Mesorhizobium japonicum MAFF 303099: one gene and its partners. The protein of the gene in region 2 interacts with the protein of the main gene of each other region in a pairwise test. Links are inferred from orthologs where the notes say so. Each region holds a gene or a part of one and is shown on either strand. Other genes may lie near its edges.

What was found.
Region 1: the proteins of rpe (region 2) and eno interact in binary tests that used the Escherichia coli proteins (3 or more experiments, as listed by UniProt). The link is inferred for Mesorhizobium japonicum MAFF 303099 from one-to-one orthologs.
Region 3: the proteins of rpe (region 2) and dnaN interact in binary tests that used the Escherichia coli proteins (3 or more experiments, as listed by UniProt). The link is inferred for Mesorhizobium japonicum MAFF 303099 from one-to-one orthologs.

The regions. Positions count from the first base shown.
Region 1 is NC_002678.2:266,549-272,972, reverse strand. Bases 3,361-6,250 are described here. They hold eno (phosphopyruvate hydratase), read right to left. Parts: upstream 5,498-6,250; coding sequence 4,223-5,497; downstream 3,361-4,222. Other genes in these bases: MAFF_RS02535 (PRC-barrel domain-containing protein), read right to left, coding at 5,883-6,248; MAFF_RS41125 (hypothetical protein), read left to right, coding at 5,697-5,822; MAFF_RS02545 (gamma carbonic anhydrase family protein), read left to right, coding at 3,453-4,049; MAFF_RS02550 (MarR family winged helix-turn-helix transcriptional regulator), read left to right, coding at 3,361-3,456. Outside these bases: MAFF_RS02565 (pyruvate dehydrogenase complex E1 component subunit beta), read right to left, coding at 1-1,149; pdhA (pyruvate dehydrogenase (acetyl-transferring) E1 component subunit alpha), read right to left, coding at 1,165-2,202; MAFF_RS02555 (FtsB family cell division protein), read right to left, coding at 2,396-2,719; more of MAFF_RS02550, read left to right, coding at 2,938-3,360; MAFF_RS02530 (dodecin family protein), read right to left, coding at 6,332-6,424. UniProt on the Escherichia coli protein: Catalyzes the reversible conversion of 2-phosphoglycerate (2-PG) into phosphoenolpyruvate (PEP). It is essential for the degradation of carbohydrates via glycolysis.
Region 2 is NC_002678.2:3,780,274-3,786,599, forward strand. The notes cover bases 1-2,792. They hold rpe (ribulose-phosphate 3-epimerase), read left to right. Parts: upstream 1-953; coding sequence 954-1,631; downstream 1,632-2,792. Other genes in these bases: MAFF_RS19585 (hypothetical protein), read left to right, coding at 1-746; MAFF_RS19595 (GntR family transcriptional regulator), read left to right, coding at 1,957-2,700. In the rest of the region: MAFF_RS19600 (malonate--CoA ligase), read left to right, coding at 2,878-4,392; MAFF_RS19605 (ABC transporter ATP-binding protein/permease), read right to left, coding at 4,531-6,326. UniProt on the Escherichia coli protein: Catalyzes the reversible epimerization of D-ribulose 5-phosphate to D-xylulose 5-phosphate.
Region 3 is NC_002678.2:4,474,823-4,477,823, reverse strand. What follows is about bases 1-2,790. They hold dnaN (DNA polymerase III subunit beta), read left to right. Parts: upstream 1-731; coding sequence 732-1,850; downstream 1,851-2,790. Other genes in these bases: recF (DNA replication/repair protein RecF), read left to right, coding at 1,934-2,790; dnaA (chromosomal replication initiator protein DnaA), read left to right, coding at 1-426. Outside these bases: more of recF, read left to right, coding at 2,791-3,001. UniProt on the Escherichia coli protein: Confers DNA tethering and processivity to DNA polymerases and other proteins. Acts as a clamp, forming a ring around DNA (a reaction catalyzed by the clamp-loading complex) which diffuses in an ATP-independent manner freely and bidirectionally along dsDNA.

The DNA of each region.
Region 1 (6,424 bases), 3.5 Mb from region 2 along the record:
GATGATGGTGTCGAGGTCGAGCGGGCGGATGGTGCGCAAATCGATGATCTCGGCGTCGATGCCCAGGCCGCGCAATTCCGCTTCCGCCTTGACCGCGTAGGTCATGCCGATGCCGAAGGAGACGATGGTGACGTCCTTGCCTTGCTTGTGGATGCGGGCCTTGCCGATCGGCAGCACGAAATCATCAAGCTTCGGCACGTCGAAGGACTGGCCGTAGAGGATTTCGTTCTCGAGAAAGATGACCGGGTTCGGGTCGCGGATCGCCGCCTTGAGCAGGCCCTTGGCGTCAGCGGCCGTATACGGCATCACCACCTTCAGGCCCGGAATGTGGCTGTACCAGGCGGCGTAGCACTGCGAGTGCTGGGCGGCGACGCGGGCAGCGGCCCCGTTCGGTCCGCGGAATACGATCGGCGCGCCCATCTGGCCGCCGGACATGTAAAGCGTCTTGGCGGCCGAATTGATGATCTGGTCGATCGCCTGCATGGCGAAATTGAAGGTCATGAACTCGACGATCGGCTTCAGCCCAGCCATCGCCGCACCGACGCCGACGCCGGCAAAACCATGCTCGGTGATCGGCGTGTCGACGACGCGACGCGGCCCGAATTCCTGCAGCAAGCCTTGGGTGATCTTGTAGGCGCCCTGGTATTCGGCGACCTCCTCGCCCATGACGAAGACATCGCCGTCGCGGCGCATCTCTTCGGCCATGGCATCGCGCAGTGCTTCGCGTACCGTGGTCGAGACCATTTCGGTGCCGGCAGGGATGTCAGGATCGGCGGCGATCTCGGTCTTCGGTGCTGCCGCGACTGGTGCGGCGGCCTCGCTCTTGGCAGCAACTGGTGCCGGTGAAGCCGTTTCAGCCTTGGCGGGCTCTTCGCCGATGCCTTCGCCGGCCTTGTCGGTGTCTTCGCCTTCAACCGCAAGCACGGCGATCACCGCGTTGACCTTGACGCCCTCGGTGCCGGCGGGAACCACGATCTTGGCGAGCGTGCCCTCATCGACGGCTTCGACCTCCATCGTCGCCTTGTCGGTCTCGATCTCGGCGATGACGTCGCCGGCGACGACCTTGTCGCCCTCGTTCTTCAACCACTTGGAAAGATTGCCCTCTTCCATGGTTGGCGAGAGAGCGGGCATGAGAATTTCGATCGGCATGTCCTGGCCCTCCCCTTACAATACGATATCGGTCCAGAGCTCGGACGGATCCGGCTCCGCATCGTTCTGGGCAAATTCGGCGGCGTCGGCGACGATGTCGCGAACCTCCTTGTCGATGGTCTTGAGCTCGTCCTCGGTCGCCCACTTCTTCTCGGTCAACCGAGCCTTGACCTGTTCGATCGGGTCATGCTCTGAGCGCATCTTCTGCACTTCTTCCTTCGAGCGGTATTTCGCCGGGTCAGACATCGAGTGACCGCGGTAGCGGTAGGTCTGCATTTCGAGAATGATCGGCCCGTTGCCGGCGCGGCACCATTCGGTCGCCTGATCGCCGGCGGATTTGACCGCACGCACATCCATGCCGTCGACCTGGATGCCCGGAATCTTGAACGAAGCGCCGCGATGCGAAAAATTGGTTTCGGCCGAAGATCGCGACACCGAGGTGCCCATGGCGTAGCGGTTGTTCTCGATGATGTAGATCACCGGCAGTTTCCACAGCGAGGCCATGTTGAAGCTTTCATAGACCTGGCCCTGGTTGGCGGCGCCGTCGCCGAAATAGGTCAGCGAGACGTTGTTGTTGTCGCGGTAGCGATTGGCGAAGGCCAGGCCGGTGCCGAGCGACACCTGCGCGCCGACAATGCCGTGGCCGCCGTAAAAATGCTTCTCCTTAGAGAACATGTGCATGGAGCCGCCCTTGCCCTTGGACAGGCCGCCACGGCGTCCGGTCAGCTCGGCCATGACACCACGCGGCGAAAGCTCCATGGCTAGCATGTGGCCGTGGTCGCGATAGGCTGTGATCATCTGGTCGCCGTCGATCAGCGCCATCTTCATGCCGGTGACGACAGCCTCCTGGCCGATATAGAGATGGCAGAAGCCGCCGATGAAGCCCATGCCGTAGAGCTGGCCGGCCTTTTCCTCGAAGCGGCGGATGAGCAGCATGTGCCGATAGGCGGCAAGCTCTTCGTCCTTGGTGAATTCAGCAGGCTTGGGCGCGGAAAGCCCTGATTTGCCTTCGGATTTCGATTTGGCAGGCGCTTTTCTGGCTGCGGTGGCCATGCATCACTCCCTGTTGGCGTCTCTTTGCGGACATTAGGGCAGGATGAAATCCGCCCTGGGAAGATCAGCTCTCCCCACCGATTTATGCAAGGCTAACACGCGTCACAGCGTTGCGCCATGACGAATTTGCATAGCTGGCATGCGCCTAAGCGGTTAAAATCATTGAAAATATTGCCGATTAACTGAAGTTCAGTTATTTCGACGAGGCCGGCAGCATGATGGTGATTTCATCGGCCTGGGACAGATTGAGCGCCCTGCGCGCCTGTTCGTCAAGCATGTCCTTCTCCAGCGTGCCGTCATGCATCAGCCGAACGCGCCGTTCGAGTTCCATCCGACGGGCCTTGATCGCATCGAGCTGAGCCTGCAGCGCAACCGTCTGGGCTTCCAGCTGATATTTCGAATTGATGCCGAACTCGCCGTGATAGGCGTGGAAGCCGAAATAGGCCAGGAACACCACGCAAAGCGAAGGGATGATCAGTCGGCCGGTATTTCTCTGCTTGTGCTGACGCGTCCACATGATCCGAATCCTCGCGGCCGCGAACTCATGCGGCTCCATCTTTTTCGCTCGATTGTGCTTAACGGACGGTTACGGACCTTGGGATTTGGCGAGCGGGACATGGCCTGATCCGGCAGGTTGCATCCGGCCGTCGGTTTTTCTTCTCAATCCTTTGCGGTCGCAAAGCTTGCATGCGGGAAAGTGGTTGACGTTCTGCTGAAATGACATATGCATATGCTATGCAATTATTGGACGCCAACAAGCTCGGCGCGCTCGGCGCCATGATTCGCGACAGGACGGAAGCCTCGTTGAGAGAGCTTTCGCCAAGTGCCGCGGCGGTGCTGTCGATGCTGCACTTCAAACCGGGGTTGACGACGACCGAACTCGCCGAGGTCGTCGGCGTCAGTCAACCGACTGCCGTGCGTTTGATCGACGGCCTGGAACGGCAGGCGCTGATCGTGCGTGGCAACCCGGAGGGTCGCGTCACGCCGCTGACACTGACGGAGACTGGCCACGCCGAGGTAAAGGAAATGCAAGCTCTTCGGCTCGCCGCGCTCGACGGATTGCTGTCTGCGCTGCAGCCGGACAAGCGGCGGCACTTTGTTTCCATGCTGGATGAGATTCTAGCCGGGGCGACGACTTCCCGCGCTTTGGCGAGAACAACGTGTCGCCTCTGCGAGCATGATCTTTGCGGGCATGAGATTTGCCCGATCGGCTGCCGCGCGGCTGAGATCGAGAGAAAGGAGAGCGGGCGATGATCGTTTCTTATGCAGGGCATTCGCCTGCGATCGACACCGATGCTTGGGTCGCCCCGGATGCCACCGTATGTGGCGATGTCGTCATTGGCGCCGGCAGCCGGGTCATGCACGGTGCCCGCCTTGTGGCGGAGGCAGGCGGCTCGATCCGCATTGGCCGCGACTGTATCGTGTTGGAAAATGCGGTGATCCGGGCCACAGCAAGTCATCCTTGCACCATGGGAAATCATTGCCTTGTAGGCCCCAACAGCCACGTGGTTGGTGCGGAAATCGGCGATGAAGTCTTTATCGCTACAGGTGCGGCGGTGTTCCATGGCGCGCATATAGGCCGCGGATCTGAAGTCCGCATCAATGGCATCGTTCACCTGCGTACCCGCCTCGAACCTGGTATGGTCGTACCGATCGGCTGGATTGCCGTCGGCGATCCGGCCCAGATTCTGCCCCCGGACCAGCATGAGGCGATTTGGTCTCACCAGAAACCACTCGATTTCCCAGGCTTCGTCTACGGTGTCGAGCGAGACTCGCCGGATATAATGCGGAAAATCACTGCAAACCTCTCGGCGGCACTAGGCGTGCATCGCACGGAAAGCGCTTGAGCGCTTTCCGCCACGGCTGAAGCGTTCCATTTCAAGCTCGGCAGTGGATGTCGCCCAAGCTTGCTCAAGGGCCAGGACCGAGGGTGCGCAGCGCGGTCACATGAGGCCGTGTGACGCGCGTTGGCGGTGGGCGAATGACCCGCCCTACACATTCCCTGGAAATTTGCTCCGGATCAGCCCTTGATCACCGACTTGCCGGCGTAACGCGCCTGCTTGCCAAGCTCTTCCTCGATGCGGATCAGCTGGTTGTATTTGGCCATGCGGTCGGAGCGCGACAGCGAGCCGGTCTTGATCTGCCCGCAATTGGTGGCGACGGCGAGATCGGCGATGGTCGAATCCTCGGTCTCGCCCGAACGGTGCGACATGACGGCGGTGTAGCCAGCCTTGTGCGCGGTCTCGACGGCATCGAGCGTTTCCGTCAGCGAGCCGATCTGGTTGACCTTGACCAGGATCGAATTGGCAACGCCCATGCGGATGCCGTCGCGCAGCCGCGCCGTGTTGGTGACGAAAAGGTCGTCGCCGACCAGCTGTGTCTTCTTGCCGATCAAGTCGGTCAGATATTTCCAGCCTTCCCAGTCGTCCTCGGCAAGGCCGTCCTCGATCGAGACGATCGGATAGTCGGCGGCGAGCTTGGCAAGGTACTTGGCCTGGGCCTTGGGATCGCGCGTCTTCTTCTCGCCTTCATAGACGTAATTGCCGTCCTTGAAGAACTCGGTCGCGGCGCAATCGAGGCCGAGCGCGATTTCCTCGCCCGGCTTGAAGCCGGCCTTCTCGATCGATTCCATGATGAAATCGAGCGCCACCGGCGCGCTCTTCAGGTTCGGGGCAAAGCCGCCCTCGTCGCCGACATTGGTGTTGTGGCCGGCATCCTTCAGCTTCTTGCGCAGCGTGTGGAAGATTTCCGAGCCCCAGCGCACGCCTTCACGCAAAGTCGGCGCGCCGACCGGCAGGATCATGAATTCCTGGAAGTCGATCGGATTGTCGGCATGGGCGCCGCCATTGATGATGTTCATCATCGGCACAGGCAGAATGTGCGCCTTGGTGCCGCCGACATAGCGATAGAGCGGCAGGCCGGCGGCATCGGCCGCGGCCTTGGCCACCGCCAGCGAAACGCCGAGAATGGCATTGGCGCCGAGCCGGCTCTTGTTGGGCGTGCCATCAAGCTCGATCATGGTCTGATCGATATGGATCTGGTTTTCGGCTTCCATGCCGCCGATCGCTTCGAACAGCTCGCCATTGACCGCCTCTACGGCCTTGAGCACGCCCTTGCCGAGATAGCGGGCGCCGCCGTCGCGAAGCTCGACGGCTTCATGGGCGCCGGTCGAGGCGCCCGACGGCACCGCGGCGCGGCCCATCGAACCGTCTTCAAGTACAACATCGACCTCGACGGTCGGGTTTCCACGGCTGTCCAGGATTTCACGTCCGACAATGTCGATGATGGCGGTCATTGCGATGTCCCCGATTGATCTGACGAAAGGTCGCGCCCGTCTTAGCCAAAGCGACGCAAAAGGCAATCCGGCCATGGCGGAATAGTGCCGCCGGCCCGATTCACGAAGCGCAAATTTCTGTCATCATAAGTCATGCGGCCGGACGTCCATTTCGGGTTATGGCTGTTGTCGCGCGGGGCGAAACAGGAGGAGTTTCGCCATGTCCGAGTTGAGCGGTATCGTCAGTTTGTTCCTGATCGCGGCTGCGTTGCTGACGTCGTGCGACAGCAAGCAATCGCCACCAAAGGCTCTTGCGCCTTTGTCGGCGTTGAGCACCAGCGAATAGGCGTTCGCGTTGAATAAAAAGGGCCCCGTCGAGACGGGGCCCTTTTTGATTGTGATTGCGTCAATGCCAGTAGGGCGTGACCTTGTAATACTCATAGGATGCGTCGCGCGCCGCCTCGCCATCCGCGCCGGCCAATTCGTTGATCGAATAGGCGGGTGCTGCTTTCAGCTGCTCCTTCGAGAAGGGCACGACATAACCGCCCCTGTTCTCGTCGTAGTCGAGACTGGCCCAGGGAATGGCGTGGTACTTCTCGCCGATGCCGAGAAAGCCGCCAAAGCCGATCACCGCGAACATGATGCCGTTCGACGTCTTGTCGAGCATGATGTCCTCGATGCTGCCGATGCTCCTGCCTTCAGTATTGTAGACCGACGTGCCGATGACGCGCGAAGCGGCAATGGCTTCGGTGTGGCCTGTCTGTGTTGTCATGATCTGCTCCTCGTTGTCGTTGAACTCTGCTTCGACAATGAGGAGGACGGGCGAAAGTTCCCGACTTTTTCGGCGGCGGCCAATCACTCCGCGAGGATGAAAGTCACCTTCATGTTGACGCGATAGGCAGCGATCTTGCCGTCCTCGACGACGATCTTCTGATCCTGGATCCAGGC
Region 2 (6,326 bases):
TCCACGACGCCGACGGCTACTGCGTCTGCCCGCAAGGGACCGAAGTGCGCAACGGCGCCTGCCGTCCGATCCGGCCGAAGCCCCAGGAGTGCCGCATCCCCGGGCAGATCCGCAATGCCGATGGCGACTGCGTCTGCCCGCAAGGGACCGAGGTGCGCAACGGCGCCTGCCGTCCGGTGCGGCCGAAGCCTCAGCAGTGCCGCATCCCCGGCCAGATCCGCAATGCCGATGGCGATTGCGTCTGTCCGCAGGGCACCGAGGTGCGCAACGGGGCCTGCCGTCCGGTCCGGCCGAAGCCTGAGCAGTGCGCCATCCGCGGCCAGGTCCACGATGCCAATGGCGATTGCGTCTGCCCACGTGGGACCGAGGTGATCGACGGGGCATGCCGACGCAAGCAGCCGCAACTGGAGCAGTGCGACATACGCGGCCAGGTCCACAACAAGCGCGGCGAGTGTGTCTGTCCGCGCGGGACCGAGGTGATCGACGGCGCATGCCGCAGGCCCAGGCAGGAGACGGAATGCGCACCGGGCACGCAGATGATCAATGGCCAGTGCCAACCGATCTTCAAGCGGCGCTGCCCGGAAGGCACGATCGGACGGTATCCAAACTGCCGGCCGATCCGCGGGCAGCCGTCCCTGGAGATCAACCCGGGCCTGCTGTTGCAGCAAGTCCTGCCACGGCGTCAGCCGCAGGTCGAGCAGCAGGATCCAGAACCGAACAGGATCCTGAAGCTTCAGCAGCAGTAACCATCTGCTCGACGCCAGACAGAAACCCGCCGGAGCGATCCGGCGGGTTTTCTTCATGGCTCGGGGCAATCGGGGATCGCAGACGCGGCAACGCCCACCCAAGCCTGTGGAGCCGCCACGCCTGCACCCTCGACAAGTCACCCGCCGGGCATTAGGCAGTCGGTCCAGAGTGACCGGTATGAAAAGGGCGCCCGGAAAGGCCTCGAGATGAGCACAAAGACCTTGATCGCACCTTCGGTGCTGGCTTCGGACTTTTCGAAGCTCGGCGACGAGGTCGAAGCCGTCGCGGCCGCGGGCGCCGACTGGATCCATCTCGATGTCATGGATGGCCATTTCGTCCCCAACATCACCTTCGGCCCGCCCGTCATCAAGGCGATCCGCAACCGCACCAAGGCCTTCTTCGACTGCCATCTGATGATTGCGCCGGCCGATCCCTATCTCGCCGCCTTCGCCGAAGCCGGCTGTGACGGCATGACGGTGCATGCCGAGGCCGGACCGCATCTCGACCGCTCGCTGCAGACCATCAGGAATCTTGGCAAGAAGGCCGGTGTGTCGCTCAATCCGGCGACGCCGGAAACGATGATCGAATATGTGCTCGACCGGCTCGACCTGATCCTGATCATGACCGTCAATCCGGGCTTCGGCGGCCAGGCCTTCATCCCGGGGATCGTCGACAAGGTGAGAAGGGTCAAGGCGCTGATCGGCGACCGGCCGATCCGCATCGAGATCGATGGCGGCGTTTCGCCCGAAACGGCGCCCCTGGTCACGGCAGCCGGCGCCGATGTGCTGGTGGCGGGTGCGGCCATCTTCAAAGGCGGCAGTGTCGAAGCCTACCGCGCCAACATCGAAGCGATCAGGACAGCGGCCGACAAGGCCGCCGGCTGACGCGCCACCACGAATCAGATTCGCTGAAAGGCCTGATTCGGGCGAACCGCCCGCTGTCTTTGCGCGCGACAGAAAAGATGCTCGCACAGGCACACGCCAAACAGATAATCCTGCGTGCATACGAAACACGTTAAGTTTCTACTGGTTGCAGCGACGCGCAAATTTCCACGATCGGATGCAGATCGGGCGTATATTCCTTTGTGCTTAAGTACTATGGCGCTATCTTCTGCTTGAGCCGCTTGACGCAGACACTGTATGGTACAAGTACGAAAGGGTTGTTTAGGACTCGCATTGCCCGGAGAAAAATGGGGACAAGGAGTCAACCTTGACATATGGAGCTGCCAACCTGAACGACGACGGCACAGGATCCAAGAGCACACTCGCCAGCACGGTCTATCACCAATTGCGGGATGATCTTCTCGGCGGCGCTCTTGAAACCGAAAGCAAACTGCGGGTCGAGTGGGTTGTTTCCAAATATGGCGCCGGCGCTTCGCCGGTTCGTGAAGCTCTTAATCGCCTTGCCTCCGAAGGACTTCTTGGTCGCCACGACCAGCGTGGCTTTTTCATCATGCCGGTCAGTGCGGCGGAGCTCGAGGAGCTGACGCGGACCCGCTGCTGGCTCGAGGAGCGGGCGCTTCGCGAATCCATCGCCCACCGCACCGCCGAATGGGAAGAACAGCTGGTGCTGGCGCTGCATCGCCTGGGCCGCGCCTCGCGTCTTTCGCCGCAAAATGCCACGTCGCTCGATCCGGACTGGGAGAAATTGCACCGCACCTTTCATCGGGTGCTGATCTCGGCCTGCCGGTCGCACTGGCTGGTGGGTTTCTGCGATCAGCTTTCCGATCACGCCTATCGCTACCGGCAAATGGCCAATGACGGCGAAAGCATCCCGCGCGACGATTTCGCCGAACACCGGCAGATCGCCGAATACGCGCTGGACGGCAATGCCGACGAGGCCGTCAAGGCCTTGATCGATCACTACCAGCTGACCGCTTCCATATGCATGGAACGTTTCAAGCAAGGCGAAGTCGCAAAGGTCGCCGCCTCGGCCGAACGCGCCCGGCGGTAACGATCTTTCCTTCGGCGCCTTGGCGCAATCCTCGCGACCGTTCGGCGGACGTGAGGTGCCGGACCGCCGTTTGCGGTCTTGACGGCATGGCCGGGAAACGCGAACTCTTCGCCGCCGACTCATGTCGCCCCAAAGGCATTGCCGGCGTCGCCATTGCCGTCACTGCAGGAAGACTTCATGAGCAATCATCTGTTCGATGCGTTCCGGTCCCGGATGCCGGCGCCCGGGCATCTGTTGATGGAAACCGATGACGGGCGCTCGCTGAGCTATGGCGACATGCTGGCGCGGTCGGCACAGTTCGCGCACGCGCTGCTGCAATTGGATGTCGAGCCCGGCGACCGGGTGGCCGTGCAGGTCGAGAAGAGCCCGGAGGCGCTGCTGCTCTATCTCGCCTGCGTGCGCGCCGGTGCCGTCTTCCTGCCGCTCAACACCGCCTACACGCTGACCGAACTCGGCTATTTCTTCGGGGATGCAGCGCCGCGCGTCATCGTCTGCGATCCGGCAAGGGCGGCCGATATCGGGCGCATGGTCGAGCCATCCGGCGCCGTCGTCGTCACGCTCGACCGCAACGGCCGGGGATCGCTGGCGGACCAGGCCTCGCGTCTGCCGTCGGATTTTCACGATGTGGCGCGCGGGCCGGATGATCTCGCGGCAATCCTCTACACGTCGGGAACGACCGGCCGCTCGAAAGGCGCCATGCTCAGCCACGAGAACCTGGCCTCGAATGCACGGGTGCTGGTCGAGCAATGGCGCTTCACATCAGGCGACGTGCTGATCCACGCACTGCCGATCTTTCACACCCATGGCCTGTTCGTCGCCACCAACGTCGTCCTGATGGCGGGCGCCGCGATGCTGTTCGAGCAGAAATTCGATCCGGCCCGCATCGTCGCGCTGCTGCCGCGCGGCACCGCGCTGATGGGCGTGCCGACCTTTTATGTGCGCCTGCTGCAGCAGGATGGACTGGACCGGCAGGCGGCGAAGACTATCCGCCTGTTCGTGTCCGGCTCCGCGCCGCTGCTGGCCGACACGCACAAGGCCTGGCGCGAGCGCACCGGCCACGCCATCCTCGAACGCTACGGCATGACCGAGACCAACATGAACACCTCGAACCCCTATGAGGGCGAACGGCGCGCCGGCACGGTCGGCTTCCCCTTGCCGGGTGTCGCTTTGCGCATCGCCGATCCCGACACGGGCAAGCCGCTGGCCCAAGGCGAAGTCGGCATGATCGAGGTCAAGGGTCCGAACGTTTTCGGCGGCTATTGGCGCATGCCGGAAAAGACCAAGGCGGAATTCCGCGCCGACGGTTTCTTCATCACCGGCGATCTCGGCATGGTCGACACCGACGGCTATGTCCATATCGTCGGCCGCGGCAAGGATCTGATCATTTCGGGCGGCTACAACATCTATCCGAAGGAGCTCGAAAGTGAGATCGACGCGCTTGATGGAGTGAGCGAAAGCGCCGTCATCGGCGTCGCCCATCCGGATTTCGGCGAAGGCGTCACCGCGGTCGTCGTGCGAGCGCCGGGGGCAGCGATCACCGGAGCCGAAGTGCTTGGCGCAATCGCCGGACGCCTGGCTAGGTACAAGCATCCGAAGCAGGTGATCTTCGTCGACGAATTGCCGCGCAACACGATGGGCAAGGTCCAGAAGAATCTTCTGCGAGACGCCTACAAGGATCTCTACACATCCTAGATCAGTTCACCGTTTCACGGAAACGGCGAACTGATCTAACTCTTTGTTTCGACGCAATTCCCCAGGGAAAGCGCTACGCTTTTCCCAGGAAAACCGCACACACTTTTCCTGGAATTGCTCTAGGCAGCGGGCGCGCCGTTACTTCGTCTTACGCGGCTTTTCGATCCTCGTGCCGGAACCCCACAAGGCGCGCTGAAATAGCCCGCGTTTGCGGTTGCGCGCCATGAGATCGATATCCCCGACCAGTTTCGCGCCGCCCTTGCGCCGCTCCAGCGTGATCTTGCGGGTGTGGAACGCTTCCAGTTCGGCGCGATGCGCCACGCTGACGATGGTGACCTCAGGCAGTTCGCGGATCACCATTTCCATCATCTGGTCCTGGCTCTTTTCGTCCAGCGCCGACGTCGCCTCGTCCAGCACGACGATGTCGGGGCGATGCAGCAAAAGGCGCGCGAAGGCGACACGTTGCTTTTCGCCGCCCGACAGGGTCTGGTCCCAGGGTGCTTCCTCCTTGATCCGGCCGGCGAGGTGACCGAGGCCGACCTTGTCGAGGGCGGCCTTGATCTGCTCGAGCTTCCAAGTGTTGGCCGCCGCGGGGTAGGCGACCACCCGGCGCAGCGTGCCCGAAGGGATGTAGGGCCGCTGCGGCAGCATGAACAGCCGCTTGTCGGGATGGAAATTGACGCTGCCGCTTCCCCACGGCCACAGGCCGGCGATCGCCCGCACAAGCGTTGATTTGCCCGAGCCGGATTCGCCTGAAACCAGCACCCTCTCGCCCGCTTCGACCGCGACTTCGGTTTCCTTCACCATGGACGTGCCGTCGTCGAGCGTCACGGAGAGATTGTCGAGGGAGAGCATCGTGTCGCCCTTGGTCTCGCCGTGTTGGATGCGCCCGAGCTCGTCGCTCTGCTCGGCGCGCTCGAGCCCGTCGAGCGACATCATCAGCGAGGCGATGCGGCGTGCGGAGGCGTTCCAGTCGGCGAGGCGCGGATAGTTGTCGACCAGCCAGCCGAAAGAGCCTTGCACGATGGCGAAGGCGGAGGCGGCCTGCATGACCTGGCCGAGCGACATCGAGCCTTCGAGGAACTTTGGCGCGCACAGCAGCACCGGCACGACCGGCGCGAACAGGCTCGATCCCTGCGACACCAATGCCGTGCGCATGTGCTGGCCGGTCAGTTGCGCCCAGCGTTTCAGCACGCCGGAAAAGGTCTTGTCGATGCCGCTGCGTTCCTCTTCTTCGCCGCCCAGCAAGGCGATGCTCTCGCCGTTTTCGCGCACGCGCGTCAGCACGTAGCGGAACTCGGCTTCTGCCTGGTTCTTCTCCTCGGACAGCCGCACGAAATTGCGGCCGATGACGAACATCGACGTGGAGGTGATCGCGGCATAGATCACCGCCGTGACGACGAGGAAGCCTGGCACCGTGAAGGTCGAGCCTCCCAGGTTGAAGCTCAAGGCCCCGCCGATCGTCCACAGCACCACGATGAAGGTCGAGGCCGAAAGGGTGGCGACGATCACGCCGGCGACGAAGTCGACCGGCGCCTCGGTGGCCACCCGCAGGTCTTCCGAGAGGCGGGCCTCGGGGTTCTGGTGGTCGCCCTGCACGAGATTCAGCTGGTAGTAGCGGCCATTGGCGAGCCAGCGCGCGATCACCGAGGTGGACAGCCAGGATCGCCAGCGACGCTGCATCGTCATGCGAAGGTAGACCTGCGCGACAACAAGGCTCATGCTGCCGATGACGAGCGGCACGAACACCGCGCTGAGAAAATACACGGTGTGGGCGTCGCGCTTCTCGATGGCGTCGAAAATCGAACGGTTCCAGACATTGATCCCGTACTGGAAGCCGACATTGATGCCGATCAGGATCAGCAGCCCGATCGTCAATGGCCAGCCGAGCCTGTCGCCGTGCCGCCCCCAATAGCCACGCCCGCTGATCCAGA
Region 3 (3,001 bases), 690 kb from region 2 along the record:
GTGACCGGCAGCGGACGCGAACTGGAGGGCGCCTTCAATCAGCTGCTGTTCCGGCAGTCGTTCGAGCCGCAGATCACCATCGATCGTATCGACGAGATCCTCGGCCACATCTATCGCACCGGCGAGCCGAAGCGGGTCCGTATCGAGGATATCCAGCGCATCGTGGCGCGCCACTACAATGTGTCGAAGACCGAATTGCTGTCCAATCGGCGCACGCGCACCATCGTCAAGCCGAGGCAGGTCGCCATGTACCTGTCGAAGGTGATGACGCCGCGCTCCCTGCCCGAAATCGGACGGCGCTTCGGCGGCCGCGACCACACCACGGTTCTGCATGCCGTGCGCAAGATCGAGGACCTTTCCGGCAACGACAACACGCTGGCCCAGGAACTCGAGCTGTTGCGGCGGCTGATCAACGACCAGGCCTGACCGGTCCAGAACAGGCAAGCCGGAACTGCGCTAGAATTCAATGGCTTGCCTGCCCAGCGATGAGCCCGAAATGGGCTCGCGGTATCGGCCGGCGACGATCCGGATTCCGGATTCAGCACACCGGCTGGCGGTCTTCGCGGCGTTTATCCCCAGAAAGCCCGCGCAGCCGGCCCGAACCGGTGTCGCGGGCTTGCGTTTGCGGGCTTTTTCCTGTCAGTTTACGCAGATTCTGAGCCTGTTCAGACCTTTCGCGGGGCGCCGCCAGCCGGAGACCCGCTCATCCTTTCAAGCGAGCCTGTTTCGTCATGCGTGTTATCCTGGAACGGTCAAATCTCCTGAAGTCGCTCAACCACGTCCACCGTGTGGTCGAACGGCGCAACACGATACCGATCCTGTCCAATGTGCTGCTCAGCGCCGAAGGCGCCAGCCTGGAAATGAAGGCCACCGACCTCGACCTGGAGGTGACCGAAGCAACGCCCGCCAAGGTGGAGCGTGGCGGGGCGACGACGGTTCCCGCGCATCTGCTCTACGACATCGTGCGCAAGCTCTCGGACGGCGCCGAGGTGATGCTGAAGACGGACGAGGACGGCAACGCCATGACGGTGACGTCGGGCCGCTCGAGCTTCCGCCTGCAGTGCCTGCCGCAATCCGACTTCCCCGAACTTTCGGCCGGATCGTTCTCGCATATCTTCCGGCTCGACTCGGTTGCCCTGAAGGGTCTGATCGAGAAGACGCAGTTCGCCATTTCCACCGAGGAGACGCGCTACTATCTCAACGGCATTTACCTGCACACGCATGAAGTCGGCGGCAAGCTGAAGCTGCGCTCGGTGGCGACCGACGGCCACCGCCTGGCGCGCGCCGAAATCGACGCGCCGGCGGGTTCCGAAGGCATGCCGGGCATCATCATTCCGCGCAAGACGGTGAGCGAGCTGCAGAAACTGGTCGACGATCCGGATGTCGCCGTGACCACCGAACTGTCCGATACCAAGATCCGCTTCACCATCGGCAGCGTGGTCCTGACCTCGAAACTAATCGACGGCACCTTCCCCGATTATCAGCGGGTCATTCCGACCGGCAACGACAAGAAGCTGATCCTCGACCGCCAGAGCTTTGCCGCAGCGGTCGATCGCGTCTCGACCATTTCCTCCGAACGCGGCCGCGCGGTGAAGCTTTCGATCAGCGAAGGCCAGGTGACGCTTGCGGTCAACAACCCGGATTCCGGCAGCGCCACCGAGGAACTGGCGGCCGATTACTCGTCCGACCCGATCGAGATCGGCTTCAACGCCAAATATTTGCTGGATGTCGCCGCCCAGCTCACCGGTACGGAAGCCAAATTCATGCTGGCCGATGCCGGTTCGCCGACGCTGATCCACGACATGGCCGACGAGACCGCGCTTTACGTGCTGATGCCGATGCGGGTGTAGCCGGCGCTGCATCATCGATCCGGCTCTGCGACAGGACCGGCGGCAAGGACAATGGTTGCGGCACTTCTACAGGCGGATAGCGGTTGCCGGCACAGACTCATATAAGTAAGCTTACACTTACGAATTTCCGCAACTATGCGGCGCTGGCGATCGATCTCGCCCCGGGCGCCGTCGTGTTTTCCGGCGACAATGGCGCCGGCAAGACCAACCTCCTCGAAGCGATTTCCCTTCTGACGCCCGGGCGTGGCCTGCGCCGTGCCCCTTACGCCGATGTCGCGCGCGAAGGCGGCGATGGCGGCTTTGCGCTGCATGCCCGGCTCGACGGCCCCGACGGCCAGGTCGAGATCGGCACGGGCATTTCGGTTGGCGAGGGCGAAGGCGGCAGGCGGGTTCGCATCAACGGCGCGACCGCCCGATCGGCCGAAGACATGCTGGAATGGCTGCGCGTGGTGTGGCTGACGCCGGCCATGGATGCGCTGTTCACCGGACCGGCCGCGGATCGCCGGCGCTTTCTCGACCGACTGGTGCTGGCGATCGATCCCGGCCACGGCCAGCGTGCCCTCGACTACGAAAAGGCGATGCGTGGCCGTAATCGCCTGCTTACGGATGGGTCCCGGGATGATCGCTGGTTCGAGGCGATCGAGACGCAGATGGCCGAAACCGGCGTCGCCATTGCGGCGGCGCGCGCCGAACTGGTGCGCCTGCTCGCCGCCATGATCGACAGGCTGCCCGACACGGGACCGTTCCCGCAGGCCGACATCAGCCTTTCGGGCGATCTGGAAGCCGAGGTTTCCAGTGCGCCGGCGGTCGATGTCGAGGAGCGGTTCCGCCGCGCGCTCGCTGGTGGCCGTGATCGCGATCGCGCCGCGGGGCGAACGCTCGAAGGCCCGCACCGCTCCGATCTCCTGGTGCGGCATCGGCCCAAGGCGATGCCGGCCGAGCTTTGTTCGACCGGCGAGCAGAAGGCCTTGCTGGTCGGCATCGTGCTCTCGCACGCGCGGCTGACCGGCGAGATGTCCGGCATGACGCCGATACTGCTGCTCGACGAGATCGCCGCCCATCTCGACGGCGGGCGGCGGGCGGCGCTGTTCTCGATCCTCGAGGAGTTGAACTGCCAGGCCTTCATGACGGGGACCGATGCCGCGCTGTTT